Regions from separate parts of the Tepidibacillus sp. HK-1 genome, predicted to be linked through region 2. Evidence: a T-box and tRNA genes for the amino acid it is inferred to sense, from the RefSeq annotation. Region 2 holds a T-box; the other holds one or more tRNA genes.
What was found. A T-box is a leader RNA that pairs with one kind of tRNA and senses whether it is charged. The one in region 2 lies ahead of pheS (phenylalanine--tRNA ligase subunit alpha), so its partner is inferred to be a tRNA-Phe.
Positions count from the first base shown of each region.

Region 1: it encodes a tRNA-Phe, which carries the amino acid that the T-box ahead of pheS (phenylalanine--tRNA ligase subunit alpha) is inferred to sense. The anticodon was not compared.

Region 1 is NZ_BDGM02000012.1:59,641-69,004, reverse strand. Features, by position in the region: gene dnaB (replicative DNA helicase) at 1-815, shown strand, start outside; gene BEN26_RS07855 (adenylosuccinate synthase) at 1,052-2,338, shown strand; tRNA gene BEN26_RS07850 (tRNA-Lys) at 2,543-2,618, shown strand; tRNA gene BEN26_RS07845 (tRNA-Glu) at 2,632-2,706, shown strand; tRNA gene BEN26_RS07840 (tRNA-Phe) at 2,770-2,845, shown strand; gene BEN26_RS07835 (hypothetical protein) at 2,913-3,278, opposite strand; tRNA gene BEN26_RS07830 (tRNA-Thr) at 3,423-3,498, shown strand; gene BEN26_RS07825 (peptidoglycan DD-metalloendopeptidase family protein) at 3,563-5,068, shown strand; gene yycF (response regulator YycF) at 5,307-6,011, shown strand; gene walK (cell wall metabolism sensor histidine kinase WalK) at 6,018-7,805, shown strand; gene BEN26_RS07810 (YycH family regulatory protein) at 7,819-9,135, shown strand; gene yycI (two-component system regulatory protein YycI) at 9,135-9,364, shown strand, end outside.
Region 2 is NZ_BDGM02000028.1:16,219-25,582, reverse strand. Features, by position in the region: gene BEN26_RS12565 (ABC transporter ATP-binding protein) at 1-825, shown strand, start outside; gene BEN26_RS12560 (metal-sensing transcriptional repressor) at 1,067-1,336, opposite strand; gene BEN26_RS12555 (potassium channel family protein) at 1,401-2,081, opposite strand; gene BEN26_RS12550 (CvpA family protein) at 2,228-2,779, opposite strand; gene zapA (cell division protein ZapA) at 2,788-3,045, opposite strand; gene pheT (phenylalanine--tRNA ligase subunit beta) at 3,235-5,652, opposite strand; gene pheS (phenylalanine--tRNA ligase subunit alpha) at 5,668-6,702, opposite strand; T-box leader at 6,768-6,996, opposite strand; gene BEN26_RS12530 (TrmH family RNA methyltransferase) at 7,054-7,857, opposite strand; gene BEN26_RS12525 (potassium channel family protein) at 7,865-8,530, opposite strand; gene sspI (small acid-soluble spore protein SspI) at 8,684-8,887, shown strand; gene BEN26_RS12515 (M42 family metallopeptidase) at 8,955-9,364, opposite strand, start outside.

The DNA.
Region 1 (9,364 bases), on a different contig from region 2:
ATCATAAAGGAGATATCACAGGGATTCCATCTGGGTTTACAGATTTAGATAAAATGACATCTGGCTTTCAGAAATCTGATTTGATTATCCTAGCAGCTAGACCTAGTGTGGGGAAAACCGCATTTGCTTTAAATGTAGCTCAGAATGTGGCGGCAAGGGCAAAGGAAGTTGTTGCGATCTTTAGTTTGGAGATGTCAGCTAGTCAGCTCGTCCAAAGGATGATTTCTGCAGAGGGAAATATTGATGCTCACAAACTGCGTACTGGTATGATGGAAGAGCATGACTGGCAAAAGTTGACGATGGCCATGACTACCTTGTCTGAAGCACCAATATATATTGATGATTCTCCAGGTGTGACGGTCTACGACATCCGTTCCAGATGTAGAAGATTAAAAGTGGAAAAAGGGTTAGGCCTTATTGTCATTGACTATTTGCAATTGATCCATGGCCGTGGCAAATCTGATAATCGCCAACAGGAGATCTCGGAGATTTCTAGACAGCTTAAAGGGATTGCTAGGGAACTAAATGTTCCAATTATCGCATTATCCCAGTTAAGTCGTGCAGTAGAACAAAGACAAGATAAAAGGCCAATGTTATCAGATATCCGTGAATCTGGTAGTATTGAGCAGGATGCAGATATTGTTGCTTTTTTGTATCGCGATGATTATTATAATCCGGAAACAGAAAAACAAAATATTATCGAAATTATTATTGCTAAACAAAGAAACGGACCGGTTGGTAAAGTAGAATTGGTATTCTTAAAGAATTTTAATAAATTCGTAAATTATGCTAAAGAACAACATAATGAAGAATAAAAACGAAATAAACAAGAAAAATAAGTGAAGGATTCTTTCTATTTTCCAGAAGAGTTTCCTTCGTTTTTTTTATCAAAATCATTTAAAACGTTAACAAAATGAAGCAAAAATACGAATAATAATATATATATTTAATTAAATGTTCGTATTTGTCGTTGACAAGGGGAATAAGCATTGCTAAACTTTATATGTATTGAAATACGACTTTTAAAGGACAAAAAACTGGAGGTGTTTCCATGTCTACTGTCGTTGTAGTAGGAACACAATGGGGAGACGAAGGAAAAGGAAAGGTTACCGATTATCTAGCTGAAAAAGCGGAAGTTGTTGCAAGGTATCAAGGTGGGAATAATGCAGGTCATACGATCACAATTTATGGAAAGAAATTTAAGCTGCATCTTATACCATCTGGGATTTTTTATAGTGATAAAATATGTGTGATTGGCAATGGAATGGTGATTGACCCCAAGGCATTAGTTCAAGAACTTAACTATATTCATGAACAAGGATTTAGTACAAAGAATTTAAGAATTAGTAATCGTGCGCATGTGATCATGCCTTACCATATTAAGTTGGATCTTGTAGAAGAAGAAAGAAAAGGTAGTAACAAAATCGGAACAACGGGTAAAGGAATTGGACCCGCATATATGGACAAAGCGGCTAGAGTTGGGATTCGTATCGCTGATTTGTTAGATGAACAGGAATTTGAAAAAAAATTAAGAAGGAATCTTGAAGAGAAAAACCGTCTATTTGAAAAATTTTATGAAACAGATGGGTTTAAAGCAGAGAAAATTTTAGAGGAATATGCGATATATCGTGAAATCATCAGACCTTACGTGGTTGATACTTCTGTCGTTTTAAATGATGCCATTGACCAAGGGAAAAGGGTATTATTTGAAGGAGCCCAAGGGGTTATGCTTGATATTGATCAAGGTACTTACCCATTTGTCACTTCATCTAATCCTGTGGCAGGTGGAGTGACGATTGGTTCTGGTGTAGGTCCAACAAAAATTCATCATGTTGTAGGTGTTGCAAAAGCCTATACGACTCGTGTTGGCGATGGGCCATTTCCTACTGAATTGAATAATGAAATAGGTGATCGAATTCGTGAAGTCGGCAACGAGTATGGAACAACGACAGGAAGACCTAGACGAGTAGGCTGGTTTGATAGTGTGGTTGTAAGACATGCTCGACGTGTTAGCGGAATTACCGAGTTATCTTTAAATTCAATTGATGTATTGACAGGTATTCCTACATTAAAAATTTGTAAAGCATATAAGTATAACGGAGAAATCATTGAGGAGTTCCCCGCCAATTTAAGGGTGTTAGCTGAATGTGTGCCTGTTTATGAAGAGCTACCTGGATGGGATGAAGATATTACCGGTGTTCGTAGTTTAAATGACTTACCAGTAAATGCTCGTCATTATATCGAACGAATTTCCCAACTCACTGGAATCCCTATTGCCATCTTCTCAGTAGGGCCAAATCGAGAACAAACAAATATGATAAAAGGCGTATTTGCATAGGCCATCTATTTTTTTCAATATGATCATAGAACCCACAAAAGGAATCGCAATAGTTTTTAAAGAAGCCATCACTTTTGTGGGTTTTTAATTCTGAAAGTTGGATTTGTAGAATAAAGAATCTTTTTGGCGAAAAATGTGCAAAAAAGGTTGCATATTAATTTCTATCGTGGTAATATATTTTTTGTGTCCAAGAGGACAAGTTGTGAGCCATTAGCTCAGCAGGTAGAGCACCTGACTTTTAATCAGGGTGTCACAGGTTCGAATCCTGTATGGCTCACCATTTTTATGCGTATGGCCCGTTGGTCAAGTGGTTAAGACACCGCCCTTTCACGGCGGTAACAGGGGTTCGAATCCCCTACGGGTCACCATACGGGACTAGCTACGCGTCGGAATCCCGTTAGCTTTGCGATTTTAATGTTTTTTTATAATAAGGTTCGGTAGCTCAGTCGGTAGAGCAGAGGACTGAAAATCCTCGTGTCGGCGGTTCGATTCCGTCCCGAACCACCATAAAATGATATACTTTCCGCTTTCCCTACTTTAATAAGTAGGTTTTTCTATTTTCTGAAACATAAACTCAAGTCATTCCGTTATATTTTTTGATGATGTTTTCTACCTGAGGAGCTTGATCCTCATTCATTACAACGGTTAGTAAAATGTTCGGTGGTATCGCAGTTCTATTACCATCTGCCATTCCACTTGCACTGACATCTGCCGCAGCTAGTACTTCTGCGTTATCATTTACTAATGAACCTAATGTTAAATCAGTTAAACTGTCAAATCGACTTGTGATGGGATTTACCTGATCATTTAATTGGTCTCCAGGATAAAAAGCTATTCGATCTACTTGGGTTTCAATTGAATTGTATTGCTGTAGCTCGCTTGCCGCTTTTTGTGCATCTTCAACAGATCGAAAATAAGCCAATATATTTCTTTGGTTCATCATTTTGCCTCCCTTCAAATATAGTGTATATAGAATGCTTGAAGAGCATACATTTTACTAGTGTTCTAAAAATGTTCAGATTTTTCCACTTGAAGTGACAAGCTATATTATGGTAAATTTGAACATATGGAGGCTTTAAAACATGCCGATGTGGCTCAGCTGGTAGAGCAGCTCATTCGTAATGAGCAGGTCGTGGGTTCGAGTCCCATCGTCGGCTCCACTTTAAAAATAGGACATTCTTATGTGAGAGAGAGAAAAATAAACTCCATAAAAAGGAGGTTGTCATGGCGACGTTCAATGATAAATTTACCGATTTTAAAGGTAAATTCCAAAAGGACTTAACCAAGGCTAGTAATTGGGGAAAAACAATAGTTCAGACCGTACAACAATATATTCAATCAAATAAGAAAAGATCAATCATCATTGGTTCAATTACAGGCACAATTTTTATGACTACCCTTTTTGGTGTAGGCTATTATCAGGCAAATGCCGTAAATCTTTATCACGTCTATTTAGATGGTAAAGAAGTTGGGGTTGTTAATAATAAAGAAGTAGTTGAACAATGGAAAGAGCAAGTTTTAAAGCAAGCCCAGAATACATATAGCACGATAACATTAAATTTTGGAAATAAGATTACATATCAGGAAGAGAAGAAATTTAAAGGCCAGTTTGATAACGCTAAGACTTTAAGTGCTCTAAAAGATGCCTTCTCGATTCAAGCGACAGCTGTTGAACTCGTAGTGAATGGAAAAGTAGTTGGATATGTAAAAGATCAAAAAACAGCAGATTTAATACTTGAGCAAATCAAACAGCCTTTTCTTCCAAACAAGAATAAAGATAAAGTAAAAGCAGCTTCTCTTGATGGAAACAATCAACAAATTAGAAAGTTAGATCAAATTCAAATTAAAGAAGAAGTTGTTACCAAAGAGGTTAAAGTAACACCAGCAGAAATTTTATCTGCAGAAGATATGGTGACATTGTTAAAACAAGGGACCTTAGAACAGAAAAAATATATTGTGAAACAAGGAGATACACTTTCTGGAATTGCCCAACAATTTGGCATCACGACGAAACAGATATATCAATTGAATCCTAATATTAAAGGTGAATTCATCAATATTGGTGACGAAGTGATTGTTACAGCCAAAACTCCGCTTGTTACTGTTCAAACAAAAGAAACAGTGATCAATCAAGAAAGAATTCCTTACAAAGTGGTTTATCAAAAGGATTCATCGATGTACTCAAACCAAACAAAAGTGGTACAACAAGGTTCCGATGGTAAGAAAAGTGTGGAATACTCGATATTGAAGGAAAATGGAGTAACCACGCAAAAAACAATTCTAAAAGAAACGGTTATTTCTGAAGCAAAAGATAAAATTGTGAAGAAGGGTACTAAAATTGTTCCTTCACGTGGTTCTGGTACATTATTATGGCCAACAGTAGGAGGAATTATTACCAGTAAGTATGGTTCAAGATGGGGTAGGACTCATGAAGGAATCGATATATCTGGAGTAAGTAATCGTACGATCAAAGCAGCAGATAGTGGAAAAGTCGTTTTTGCTGGTTGGAATGGTGCTTACGGTAAAGCTATTATCATTGATCATGGAAATGGTATGAAAACCCTATACGGCCATTTAAGCCAGATCATGGTCTCTAGTGGAGATAAAGTAGCAAAAGGCCAGCAGATCGGTGTAATGGGAAATACGGGACGTTCTACAGGAACCCATTTACATTTTGAAGTATTGGTCAATGGCAGCAATAGAAACCCATTAAATTATGTAAGAAGATAATCCTGTAAACTAAGGTAGGTTATGTTCAATCAAGGACAAACCTACTTTTTTTTTATGCTGAAGAAAGTATAAATTTCTTCCAGAATTGCCCTTCTCTCCTTAATCTTTATTCATAGAAGGGTGTCTCATAGAAGGGTGTCACATTTATGGTTTTTTTGTTGTGGTTTTCTATGTATTCAGATTGATATACCTTGTGATAAACTTAAATAGATAAGGTTAGAGACAAGGGGGATACGGGGTGAAGTATCGAATTTTAATTGTTGAAGATGAACGGCCAATCTCAGATATTTTAAAATTTAGTTTTGAAAAGGAAGGTTATGAGGTCCTTACCGCTTTTGATGGTTTTGAGGCAATTCAAAAGGTAAGGGATCATCATCCAGATATTATTTTATTAGATATCATGTTACCTGGCAAAGATGGATTAGAGGTTTGCAAGGAAGCAAGAACTCTTACAGATAAACCAATCATTATGCTAACAGCAAAGGATACAGAAGTAGATAAAGTGCTTGGTTTAGAAATGGGTGCAGATGATTATGTAACAAAACCTTTTTCTAATAGAGAGTTAATTGCACGGGTGAAAGCAAATTTAAGAAGAGTCTATTCTTTAGACCAAGCCAATCATCAAGCTCAACAAATACAAATTGGGGAAATTACTATTTATCCATCTACTTATATCGTAAAGAAAATAGAAATGATTATAGAATTAACCCACCGGGAATTTGAACTTCTATATTATTTAGCAAAACATGTTGGACAAACTTTAACCAGAGAGCATTTATTACAGGCTGTATGGGGTTACGACTATTTTGGGGATGTCCGTACTGTAGATGTAACGATTAGAAGATTACGGGAAAAGATTGAAGATGACCCTGGCCGACCAGCCTATATTATTACGAGAAGGGGATTGGGTTATGTATTACGTTATCCATCCGAAAAGGAGTAGTTTCCTTTGAAAGGTTGGAAGTTTTTTCAAAGTATTCAATGGAAATTGGTTGTGATTTATCTCTTACTTATTCTAATATCGATGCAAATTATAGGAATCTATTTTATTCGATCTTTAGAGAGTTATTATTTAGATAATTTTAATGAAACTTTTGCAACACAGGGAAATTTATTAGCAGTAAACCTTGAAAGATATTTAACAGAGGATGGGAAAACAGAGGCAGAGAAAAGAGCAGATATTGACTATTTAGTAGATAATTTATTTGCGTTAAATGGCGTTGATGTCTCGATTATTGATAGTAATGGTGTAATTTTAAGTTCTACGGAGAAGGTTAGTCCAAGCATTATCGGGCAAAAAATTTATCAAACAGAAGTGAATCGGGCATTATTAGGTACAAGAGATGAAGCGATTCGGATTGATGCCAAGACAGGACATCGTACCAAATATTTAGCTCTGCCTATAAAGCAGGGTAATAATGTACTTGGTGCTGTATTCATGAAAGCCTCGATTGAGGGAGTATATGATACGATTTATCGGATTAGTAATATTTTAATGACAGCAACACTTATTGCCTTATTATTTACAGCATGGCTAGGTTTTATTTTATCTAGAACGATTACAAAGCCAATTAAAGATATTACTACTCAAGCGGTTTCACTAACAAAAGGGGATTTTAATCAAAGAGTTAAGATATATGGGGATGACGAAATTGGCCGTTTAGCAGATACCTTTAATAAGATGGCGATTAGATTAAAAGAAGCTATCGACCAAAATGAAGAGGAAAAAGAGAAGTTCGCCTCGATTCTAAGCCATATGAGTGATGGGGTTATCGCTACAAATGCTCATGGAAGGATCATCGTTGTTAACCAAAGAGCATTGGAGATTATTGGGTTTTCTGAAAGTGAAGTTATCGAAAAACAGATCAATCAACTATTTTCTCTACATTCTTTCCCCCCTGCAAAAGAGGAAGAAAGTATGATTGTAGATTATGAGGTTGAAAACGAACATAAGGCATTAAAAATGACATTTAACAAGATTCATCGGATTAACCGTGGGGAAATTGGCATGATTATCGTACTACAGGACGTTACAAAGGAACAAAAATTGGAACAGATACGTAAGGACTTCGTGGCAAATGTTTCTCATGAGCTAAGAACCCCTTTAACAACAATAAAAAGTTATCTTGAGGCTTTAGAAGATGGAGCTGTTGAAGACATTGAACTCTCACATCGATTTATCAAAGTAGCTAGCCATGAAACAGATCGGATGATTCGTTTAGTTAGTGATTTATTACATCTTTCTCACTTAGATGATCAACAAACAAAGCCTAACAAAACATTGGTTTCTGTTAAGGAGATGATTGAAGATGTCATTGATCGTTTTTCATTTCAATCTAAACAAAGATCAATCGATTTGTCTTCCCATCTCCCTGAGTATTTGCCAACAGTTGAATTAGATCGTGATCACATTGATCAAGTATTGGATAATTTAATATCTAATGCCCTTAAATATACCAAAGAAGGCGGAGAAATCATTGTATCAGCAAGATTAAAACATCATGATTTAATCATTGAGGTAGTAGATACGGGAATTGGTATCTCAAAAAAACATCTATCTAGACTCTTTGAACGTTTTTATCGGGTTGACAAGGCAAGATCAAGAGAAATGGGTGGAACAGGCCTTGGTTTAGCCATTGCTAAAGAGATCGTTAAAGCACATGATGGAGATATTATGATTGAAAGTGAAGTAGACAAAGGAACAAGAGTTATTGTTACGATTCCAGTCTCGAAGTAAAGGAGGTCAGGAAGTGAAAGAGCGAATTAAATCAATGATATTATTTGTTTTAGTAGCCAATAGTTTATTTCTAACATGGTTCCTGATCTTTTATAGTCCTAATAATGAGAAAGAATCTCCTTCAGAATATGTACCTAGATTAACCTTTGGCCAAGAATTAGATGTAAAGCAAATGATTCGGCCAAAGCAAATTATCTACCATCTTGGGGAAAATTCTCATTCACTCTCCAATACAGATAGTGAAGATTTTAAACAATTAGAAGCTGATTTTGATCATTGGTCTTTTTACGAAATTACTTCAATTTCAGAGCCTATAGATTGGACTAAAATGATAGAAGTGGAGCAAGGTATAGAGATTGTTTTTCCTTTTTCACTTCCTAACTCTGTCTTATCATCTCTTTATAAGATATCGACTACGATGTATCTTGATCAAATCAATCGCTTATGGTTAGTGTTAGACCAAAATGAAAAGGTGATTGTCTATTTTATCTCAGATCAAAAAGATAAAGTGTATCAAGCAGAAACTTCAATCTCTAGTAAAAAGCTTTCCAAATACATTGCTAGTGGAGTAAACCAACCAAGGTATTCATATTATTGGGCGTTTAATAAGGAAAGGAACATCAATACAAAACCCATTTTTTATTTACCTAATGAAGGTCTGGAAATGAAAAAAGTACGTAAATTTATTACACCTGTTTCCATCGAGGATTATATTCAATTGTTATTTATTGATCCAAGCATGGTTAGAAAGGTATATGAATTGGCTAATAAAGAAAGTGTTCTTTATACAGACGGAAGTAGAAGTATGCAATTTTTCCCGAATAAACGGGTATTTTCATATTTTCAGCCGGTAACAGATAATCGAAAACAATTAGATTGGAATAATGATCTTGCTGCTTCTATTCGGTTTGTTAATCAACATGGGGGTTGGGTGGGTCAATATCAACTTGATGATCTTGGCTTTGCTGAAGCCACCAGTCAACCTTATTTCACATTTCAGCAATATGTAGGAGGGTATCCTTTATTAACTAACAAGTATCTCATTGGCGAAATCAATATCCAATTAGTCGATGGAATCGTGAGTAAAGTAGAACAATCGATGACACTTTTAGATCAGGATTTGGACACGAAATATATTAAAACCAGTTCTGGCCCTGAATTATTAAAGAAACTAGAACAGCATAAGATCGATGCCAAAGTAATTACATCGATTGAATTAGGTTATCAGGTTGAAAAAAAGAATGACGTGTTAGAACTTTTTCCCCATTGGAGGGTTCGATATAACCAAAATGACGAAATCACAATACCTGCTTATGAAGGTGGGATGTAATGATGGATTGGGGGAAAACAAAAACCATCTTTATTTTAACCTTTTTGTTTCTTAATCTTTTACTAGGATATCAAATCTATATGAAGCAAAGTCAAAGTATTAACGAATCTCAATGGGATGGAAGTAGCCTGGATGAATTAAGGCAGGCATTAAGCCAACGAAAGATTATTTTAAATGCGACGATTCCTAAAGAAATTTTAGAAATGCATTTCCTTCAAGTGAAAGAAAA
Region 2 (9,364 bases):
AGAGTATTTGGACTACTTGATGATGAACGAATGGCTCCAAGTAAAATAGGTGATGATTCACCAGTGATTCAAGAAGGACAGATTGAATTTAAAGATGTCACTTTCTCCTATGATGGCAAAACAGATGTCTTAAAAAATATCTCTTTTGTTGCTAAACCTGGTGAGACTGTTGCCTTAGTAGGACACACAGGCAGTGGCAAGAGTTCAATTATCAATCTATTGATGCATTTTTATCCAATCAAGCATGGGGAAATTCTGATTGATGGTCTCCCCCTTTCTCATTACCTGAATGAAGAATTGCGTAAGAAAATCGGTTTAGTTTTACAGGATCCCTTTCTTTTTGTCGGAGATATTAAACAAAATATTCGGTTGCATCATGAGGAGATTAGTGACGAAAAAATCATTGAAGCAGCAAAATATGTTCAAGCTGATTCCTTTATTCAAAAACTTCCCAATCGTTATCACGAGCCTGTCATGGAACGTGGAGCCACTTTTTCATCTGGACAACGGCAGCTGATCTCCTTTGCTCGAACAATGGCTATCAATCCAAAAATATTGATTTTGGATGAGGCAACGGCTAGTATTGATACGGAGACAGAGGAAGCGATTCAAACAGCGCTAGATAAGATGAGAAAAGGAAGAACGACCATCGCTATCGCACATCGACTCTCTACGATTCAAGATGCTGATTTGATCCTAGTCTTACACCATGGTGAAATCGTGGAAAGAGGAACTCATCAAGAACTCCTAGCAAAAGGTGGCCTTTACCATAAGATGTTCTTGCTCCAACAAGGAATAAAGAGCCCACAAAAGAAAGAGGCCTAACGCCTCTTTTTAAGGACAAGAAAGTGTTCACTTTCTTCCTTTAGTTGTTTAAGGGTTTCTTTAATCAAAGAAAGGCATGGATAACGGAGCGCGCGCTGGAATATACAAACCTTTTTATCTTACATCACAAACCAATAAATACTGATCTTTGTTTGGTCTGCATTTTCTTCTTTCAACTTTTCGCGCAAATGAGATAACATCTCCTCTGATACATCAACAGCAGCTTTATTCCCCTGTACGTCTACCTTGTTTTTAATAGTAATTGTATGGCGTCTTTAATGATTTTATCCGTATCACGTTGTTCATCCTGTTTTTGCATTTCATCCATTAAACATTTACTCATATCTGTGCCAATAACGTGAACAATCACACGGTCAACAGCATTACGTACCGCAGACAATTGGTGAATGACATCATTGCATTCTTGTCCTTCTTCCATCATTCGGAGGACACCTCTTACCTGTCCCTCTACTCTCTTTAAGCGATTCTTAATCTCTGGGGAGTAATTCATAGAACCACCTCCATCACATATCCTTATACATTAAATACCTTAACAGGTATATTGTTTGTCTCTATTATATCTTTAATTTTTTCTTTTTACCATTTGAATATTCTTCGAACCGTTTTATATCATCAATATGACCAACTAATACTAAAATGTCACCTTCTTGAAATTGATCATTGGCTTGAGGTGCAATTTTTAGCTGCTCATTAGATTTGATTGCCATCACATTTAAGCCAAATTTAGCGCGTATATCTAATTCAAGTAGGGTCTTTCCTACGATATCTGGTCCAATCGCAATCTCTACAATATTATAGTTTGGTGCTAGTTCTATATAATCAAGGATATTAGGAGTAATAAGCTGGTGAACGACACGGATCCCCATGTCTCGTTCTGGGTAGATAATTTTATCTGCACCAATTTTTTCCAACACCTTTCCATGAAGCTCATTTTGGGCTTTTACTACAATTCTTGGCACTCCTAAGTCTTTAAGAATCAATGTAGTCAAAATGCTTGATTGGATATCTTCACCAATCGCCACAATGACCACATCAAAATTACGAATCCCAATGGTTTTTAAAGCAACTTCATCTGTAGAATCTACTTGTAATACATGTGTAGCCCGATTGACCATTTCTTGAACTTTTTCCTCTTTTGAATCAATTCCTAGTACTTCATAGCCCATTTCATATAGTGTTCCAGCTAAACTTGAACCAAAACGTCCCAAACCAATGACTGCAAATTGTGTAGCCACTTTTTTCTCCTCCTAAAATAATGCCCTTATAAACACAAGAAAACACATATAGTACTCTACTTATTTTCTATGAAAATGTCAACGAAATTCATAAAAAAAATCATACCTAATTTGGCATGATTTGTAATGTATATTAGCTTATACGATTAAAGATATGAAGAATTAGAGGTGTTCCATAGATGATATAATTTCTCAGTAATAGCAGGTGTCATTTGCAACGTATATTTAGCAAAATAGGATCCTTCTAAAACATTTTTTAATTCTGCCCATGGCATGACTGAGAGGATATGAACCAATATAATCAGAATAAAAAGAATTTGGACAAGTCCTAATAATGCACCAGAAAGTCGATTTACAATGGCAATACCGGGTAAACTGGCAATCTGATGTAGAATGCTACCCCCAATATTCAAAATAAGCTTAGTACCAAAAAAGATAAGAAAGAATGCAATCGCATTATAAAACATTGTGGGAAGCTGAAAAGTTTCCGAAAATAAATACAAAGAAGACTGTTCAAATGTTGGCATAGGCACTACACTTTGTATCAAAGGTACTAATTCACCTGAAAAGCGATAGGCTAAATAAAGAGAAAGAAAAAAACCTATAAAGTGAATGAACTGACGAATTAAGCCTAACTGATAACCTCGAAAAATGGAGACAATGATGATGATCACAATAATCAGATCCATTGTATTCATCTTTTCACCTACTCTTCTTCTTCAATCAACTTTAACAATTCATCATACTCTTGTTTCAACCTAAAATATTCATCAGCAATATTCACCGCAGTAAGCACCGCAATTTTAGTTGTATCTAATCGAGGATTAGAATCCGCAATTTGTTTCATTCTTTCGTCAACATATCCAGCAACCATCCGCATATAATTTGAACTCGCTTTTCCCACAATTTTATACTGTTGTCCATAAATCATGACGGGTAGACGATTTTTTTGCTCTTCATTCACTTATAGAACCCCCTTGCTGCCTCTATATACTTCGATGTTGTAATACATTCTATAGAAAGGTATAAAATTCCTTCAATATAGACCAGTATATCATGATTTATAAGCGATGAGGGAAAAAAGAGGTCACCTTAAGTTTAGGCAACCTCTTGTAAATCGTCGATTTGCTTCATTGTTCGAAAAGGATTGTAATTATTTTCTTAATTCTGCGTGATACTTTTCCTTCAGTTGTTCCAGAATTTGTCCATGTCTCTTTGCTACTTCTTCATCTGTTAAGGTACGTTCTGGACTACGATAGATAAGTGAAAAAGCGATGCTTTTTTTATCTTCCCCTAATTGTTCACTCATGTAAACATCAAACAAGGTAAGATCCTCTAACAACTCTCTACCATTTTCATAAATAGTATCCATTAACGAGCTGGATTCTACATTTTTATCAACAACCACTGCTATATCCCTTTGAATTGCAGGATATTTTGGCAATGGCTGATATTCAATTTCTATATCTGCTAGTTCCAGAATGGTATTCAAATCTAATTCAAAACCATAGCATTCATCTAAATCATATTGAGTTTGAACTTCTGGGTGAATCTGACCAATATAACCGATGATTTTTTCCCCAATTTTGATCTCTGCTGTTCGACCAGGATGAAAGCCTTTTGCCCTAACCGCTTGATATTCGACATTTCTTAATCCTAAGCTAATAAATAAGTGTTCTAGAACCCCTTTTACTTCATAAAAATCTATGTTGTGTTCTTTGGATTGCCAATGTATGGGTAAGGAACCCATCATAAAACCTGCAACAGTCCATCTCTCAGAAGGAAGTTCAGTTAAATGAATTTCATTGGAAATAAAAGTGGCTCCTATTTCATATATACGAATATTATGATTGCGACGATTCACATTGTATTTAGCTATTTCTAACAATTGTGGGAGAAGTTGTGTTCTCAAAAATTGCCTTTCTTCACTCATTGGCATGGCTAAAGAAATAGGTCTTGGCTGATTCGCTAACCCTTGTAATATATCAAGTTGGGATTCTCCGATAAAAGTATAACTGATTACTTCCTGTAAACCAGAAACCTCCAGAAGATTTTTTATCATTCTACGAAGTTTTTGTTTTTTGGTTAACCCACCTTGGATATATTCGCCAATAGGTAATGTTGTCGGGATATGATCATACCCATAAATTCTTGCGATTTCTTCAATTAAATCCGCTTCAATCGTAACATCTGGTCTTCTAGTAGGAATGATTACCCTTAGGCCACTCGTTTCTTCTTCTACAGAAAAACCTAAGCGTTTCATAATAGCAACCATTTCTTGTACATCTAACTCAGTACCAAGAATTTGATTGATACGATCTGGCTTTAATGAAATCATCAATTCTGTTGGTTGTTCTAACTTTTCTTCTGTAATTCCACCTTCAATGCTACCCCCAGCATACTCTACTAATAATGCCGCTGCTCGATTTAATGCCGCATAGATTCGATTGGGGTCAACCCCTTTTTCAAAACGCATACTTGCTTCAGAACGAAGCCCAAGCTTTTTAGAGGTTGATCTGATGGAAAAGCCCTTAAAATAGGCTGATTCTAATAAAATTTGGGTTGTGTTTTTTGTAACTTCACTATTGGCAGCCCCCATTACTCCTGCGATAGCAATAGGTTTTACTCCATCGGTAATCAAAAGCATTTGTTCGTCTAATTCTCGTTCTTGGTCATCTAAGGTGACGATTTTTTCATTAGGTTTTGCCATCCGTACAACAACCTTTGCTTGATCCAATTTTTCAAAATCAAAGGCGTGTAAAGGCTGCCCGTATTCCAACATGACAAAGTTGGTAATGTCAACCACATTATTAATGGGTCTGATTCCTGCTGCAATCAGACGATTTTGCATCCATTGTGGAGAATCTGAAATTTTTACATTTTTAACTAGACGGGCTGCATAATGAGGACAGGCTTCAGGTGACTCAATCTTAATTTGAACAGAATGATTTTGGTCAATGTTATTCTCTAGATTTATTTCAGGTAGTTTTATATTCCTGTCTAAAATAGCGGCTACCTCATACGCAACACCAATCATGTTTAAACAATCTGAACGGTTTGGCGTTAAGTCCAACTCTAGGATGTAATCATTAAACCCTAACAAAGGTTCAATCGGCTCACCAATTTTGGCATCGTCTGAAAGAACTAGAATCCCTTCAGTTTTTTCTTTAGATAATAATTTTTCATTCATTCCTAATTCTTTGGCGGAACAAATCATCCCTTCAGAGTCAACTCCACGCAATTTTGCCTTTTTAATTTTAATATCTCCTGGTAAGGTAGCACCAACTAATGCGACAGGTACCTTTTGACCCTGTGCAACATTTGCCGCACCACAAATAATTTGTAAAGGTTCACCCTGACCCACGTCTACCTTACACAAACTTAATTTCTCGGCATTTGGATGCTGTTCTCGTTCTACTACATAACCGATTACTACTTTTTCTAAAGCAGGATTGCTTTTTTCTACAAGATCAACTGCTACACCACTACGAGTTAACTTTTCCGCTAATTCATAAGGATCGATATCTTGAATGTCAACATATTGGGATAACCATTGATAGGATACTCTCATCTTTTCTAACCTCCCTTAAACCCGTTTAAACTGATCTAAAAATCTTAAATCGTTGGTGTAAAAATGACGAATGTCGTCAATACCATATTTCAACATAGCGATCCTTTCTACACCCATACCAAAGGCAAAGCCGGAAAACTTTTCTGGATCATAGCCAGCCATCTCTAACACTTTTGGATGAACCATCCCTGAACCAAGGATTTCGATCCAACCAGTATTTTTACATGTTCGACAGCCATCTCCACCACACATCATACAGGATACATCTACCTCTGCACTTGGTTCTGTGAAAGGAAAGAAGCTTGGACGTAAGCGAATTTTTGCATGCTCGCCATACATTTTCTTAGCAAAATTAAGAAGCACCCCTTTTAAATCAGTCATGGTAATTTTTTCATCAACCACAAGTCCTTCAATCTGGATAAATTGATGGGAATGAGTCGCATCATCGTCATCTCTACGATAAACTTTTCCTGGACAAATGATTTTTACAGGAACATTTCCTTTTTTGTTTAGCATCGTCCGCACTTGAACAGGAGAAGTATGTGTCCGCATTAAGATTTCTTCTGTAATATAGAATGAATCTTGCATATCACGAGCAGGATGCTCTTTTGGTAAGTTTAATGCTTCAAAGTTATAGTAATCTGATTCTACTTCTGGACCTTCAGCTACCTCAAATCCCATACCGATAAAAATATCTTCAATTTCCTCAATCACTTTTGTTAATGGGTGCCTATTCCCTTGGCTTATTGGTTTACCAGGTAAAGTGACATCAATGGTTTCTTTCTCAAGTTTTTCTTCTAAAGCCTTGTTTTTTATTGCGGTCTCTTTTAAATTTAGACCCCTTTCAATTTCTTCCCTTATTTCATTAACCAACTTTCCAATGAGCGGGCGCTCTTCTGCTGAAACATTTGCCATCCCTCGTAATACTTCTGTGATGGGACCTTTTTTGCCTAAATATTTTACTTTTACTGCAGTTAAAGCTTGGATGTCATTTACTTGATCAATTTCCGTTAGAGCTTCTTGCTTCAATTGCTCTAATCGCTCCTTCATAACATTTCCTCCCTTGTATCATATACTTAAAAATAGCCCACAAAAAAAGAGGCCTTTCATCCTTGGCAAGGGACGAAAGACCGTGGTACCACCCTAATTTATGAACAATTAAACAAGATTGATTGTTCAACTTTAGTGTCTTAACGTAGACAAAACGGATTCTCCTACTGATCCTTTTCAGAGATCTGCTCCAGAGCGAACTTCAATAAAACCATCTTAGAGATGCTTCCAGTCTATGACATCTCCTCCCTAAAAGATGGGAATTTATCTACTCTTCTCTTTCCTCGCATTCAAATATAAAATTATATCTTTGGTTATTATGTATCATTATACTGATGTATAAGCTAGACTTCAAGCCCAACCCTTTTCCATTTGCCTTACTCTTTCGTATAAAATAAGCGTTGTGGCCATTGCTACATTTAGCGATTCTGCTTTCCCAACTAAAGGGATTTTTATCATTTCATCTACTTGTTGTTTTCTTGAATCAGACAACCCTTTTGCTTCATTTCCTACTATTATAGCCACTTTTTGTGTAAGATCAACATCAAAATAAGTTTTGCTTGCATATGGGCTTGTCCCAATCACTTTAACACCGTTTTTCTGTAACTTAGGAATAATTTGGTCTAATTCATCTTGTACGATTGACAGGTGAAAAATCGATCCCATCGCAGAACGGATTACCTTTGAATTGTATAGCTCGACTGTACTATTTCCTAAAATAATGCCTTGTACCCCGGCTGCATCTGCACTGCGAATAATTGTTCCTAGATTTCCAGGATCCTGAATTTGATCGATCAGCAAGTAAAAAGAAAATTGGTTTTCAAACAGTTTCTCTATCTCGATATTTTTCTTTTTTAATATAGCCAAAACCCCTTGGGGGGTTTCAGTATCTGATAATTTTTCAATCACAGGTGTTGATACGGAAACAATAGGAATGGACAAGTCATACTTCTCTAGATGAAGAGCTAATGATTCTGGAAGATCCTTTCCCTGATCAAAAATTAGGGCTTCAATTTCTTGTTTTGCATCGATCGCTTCCTCAATAAGTTTGATTCCTTCAATGATGTATAACCCTTGTTCTTGTCTTCCCTTTTTACTCTTTAGTTGATACCATGTCTTAATTCTAGGATTATTGATTGATTGAATGACTTCCATTTTTTTCTCACTTTCCATTCATGACAAAATCTTCAAACTTTCTTAAATCTTTATTATGTCCAATAACGACTAAGATATCCCCTGTTTTTATCATGTCATTTGCATCAGGGGCTACATTGATACGATGGTCATTCTTGATTGCCATGACGTTACATCCAAATCGTGCACGGATATTTAATTCAACCAAGCTTTTGTGGTTCATTTTTTCACTCGCAATAATTTCAACGATGCTATATTCATCAGACAGTTCGATGTAATCTAAAATATTCGGTGTAACCAGATTATGCGCTACCCTTGCTCCCATATCTCGTTCTGGAAAGACGACCTTTGAGGCTCCAATTTTATATAATACTTTTGCATGTAATTGATTTTGCGCTTTAACCACAATCGTTTCTACACCTAGTTCTTTTAAAAGTATAGTAGTTAAAATACTGGCCTGAATATTTTGTCCGATCGCGACAACAACCACATCAAAATTGCGGATTCCAAGTGCCTTTAACGCGGTTTCGTCAGTGGAGTCAGCTTGTACACAATGGGTAACCACGTTAACGTTTTCTTGAATCCTTTCTTCATTGATATCTATAGCCATCACTTCATAATGAAGATCATACAATTCTTTTGCAACACTTGATCCAAACCTGCCCAAACCAATCACTGCAAATTGCTTGCTCATATGGCTACTCCCTTCACCATGATTTTTTTATATTATATCATATCTACAAGCTCTTTTCCTAAAAACTAATGGTTTGATCAATATAGGGTATACTAAAAAAAAATTCCATAAAAGTGACCATTTCCTTACCATTAAATATAGGAGGTTAAAGAGATGAACATTGACCTACGTCAAGCTATCATTCAAAACATAAAAGGAAAAGATGAAGAACAATTAAAAGACATGATCAATACAGCGATTAAAGATCATGAAGAAAAAACCTTACCTGGATTAGGTGTCTTATTTGAAGTGATTTGGCAACACAGTGATTCACAATCACAGAACGAAATGATTGATGCACTAAGTAAAAATATATAAACACCAAAGAAAAAGAGGAAGAAGGAAAAGAATGAGCCATCCAACAGAGGAGACTCATTCTTTCTTTTTATCTAGCCATGATTTCTTTTACCGTCTTTTCATCTAATCGTTTAATGACTTTCACAAGTAAATTGACTGCTTGTTCAAAATCATCACGATGAAGAATCGCAGCATGGCTATGAATGTAACGTGTAGCGATCCCTATTACTGTAGAGGGGACTCCCTTTCCATACAAGTGAAAACGCCCTGCATCTGTTCCTCCCCCTGCTAATGCTTCATATTGAAAAGGAATGTTTTCTTCTTCAGCAATATCAACGACAAAATCCCTTAAGCCTCGATGAGGAACCATAGACGCATCAAATAATAAGATTTGTGGACCCTTTCCCATTTTACTTACTGCTTCATCATCTGTAACCCCTGGAGTATCGCCAGCGATTCCTACATCTATAGCAAAAGCAATATCTGGTTGAACGGTAT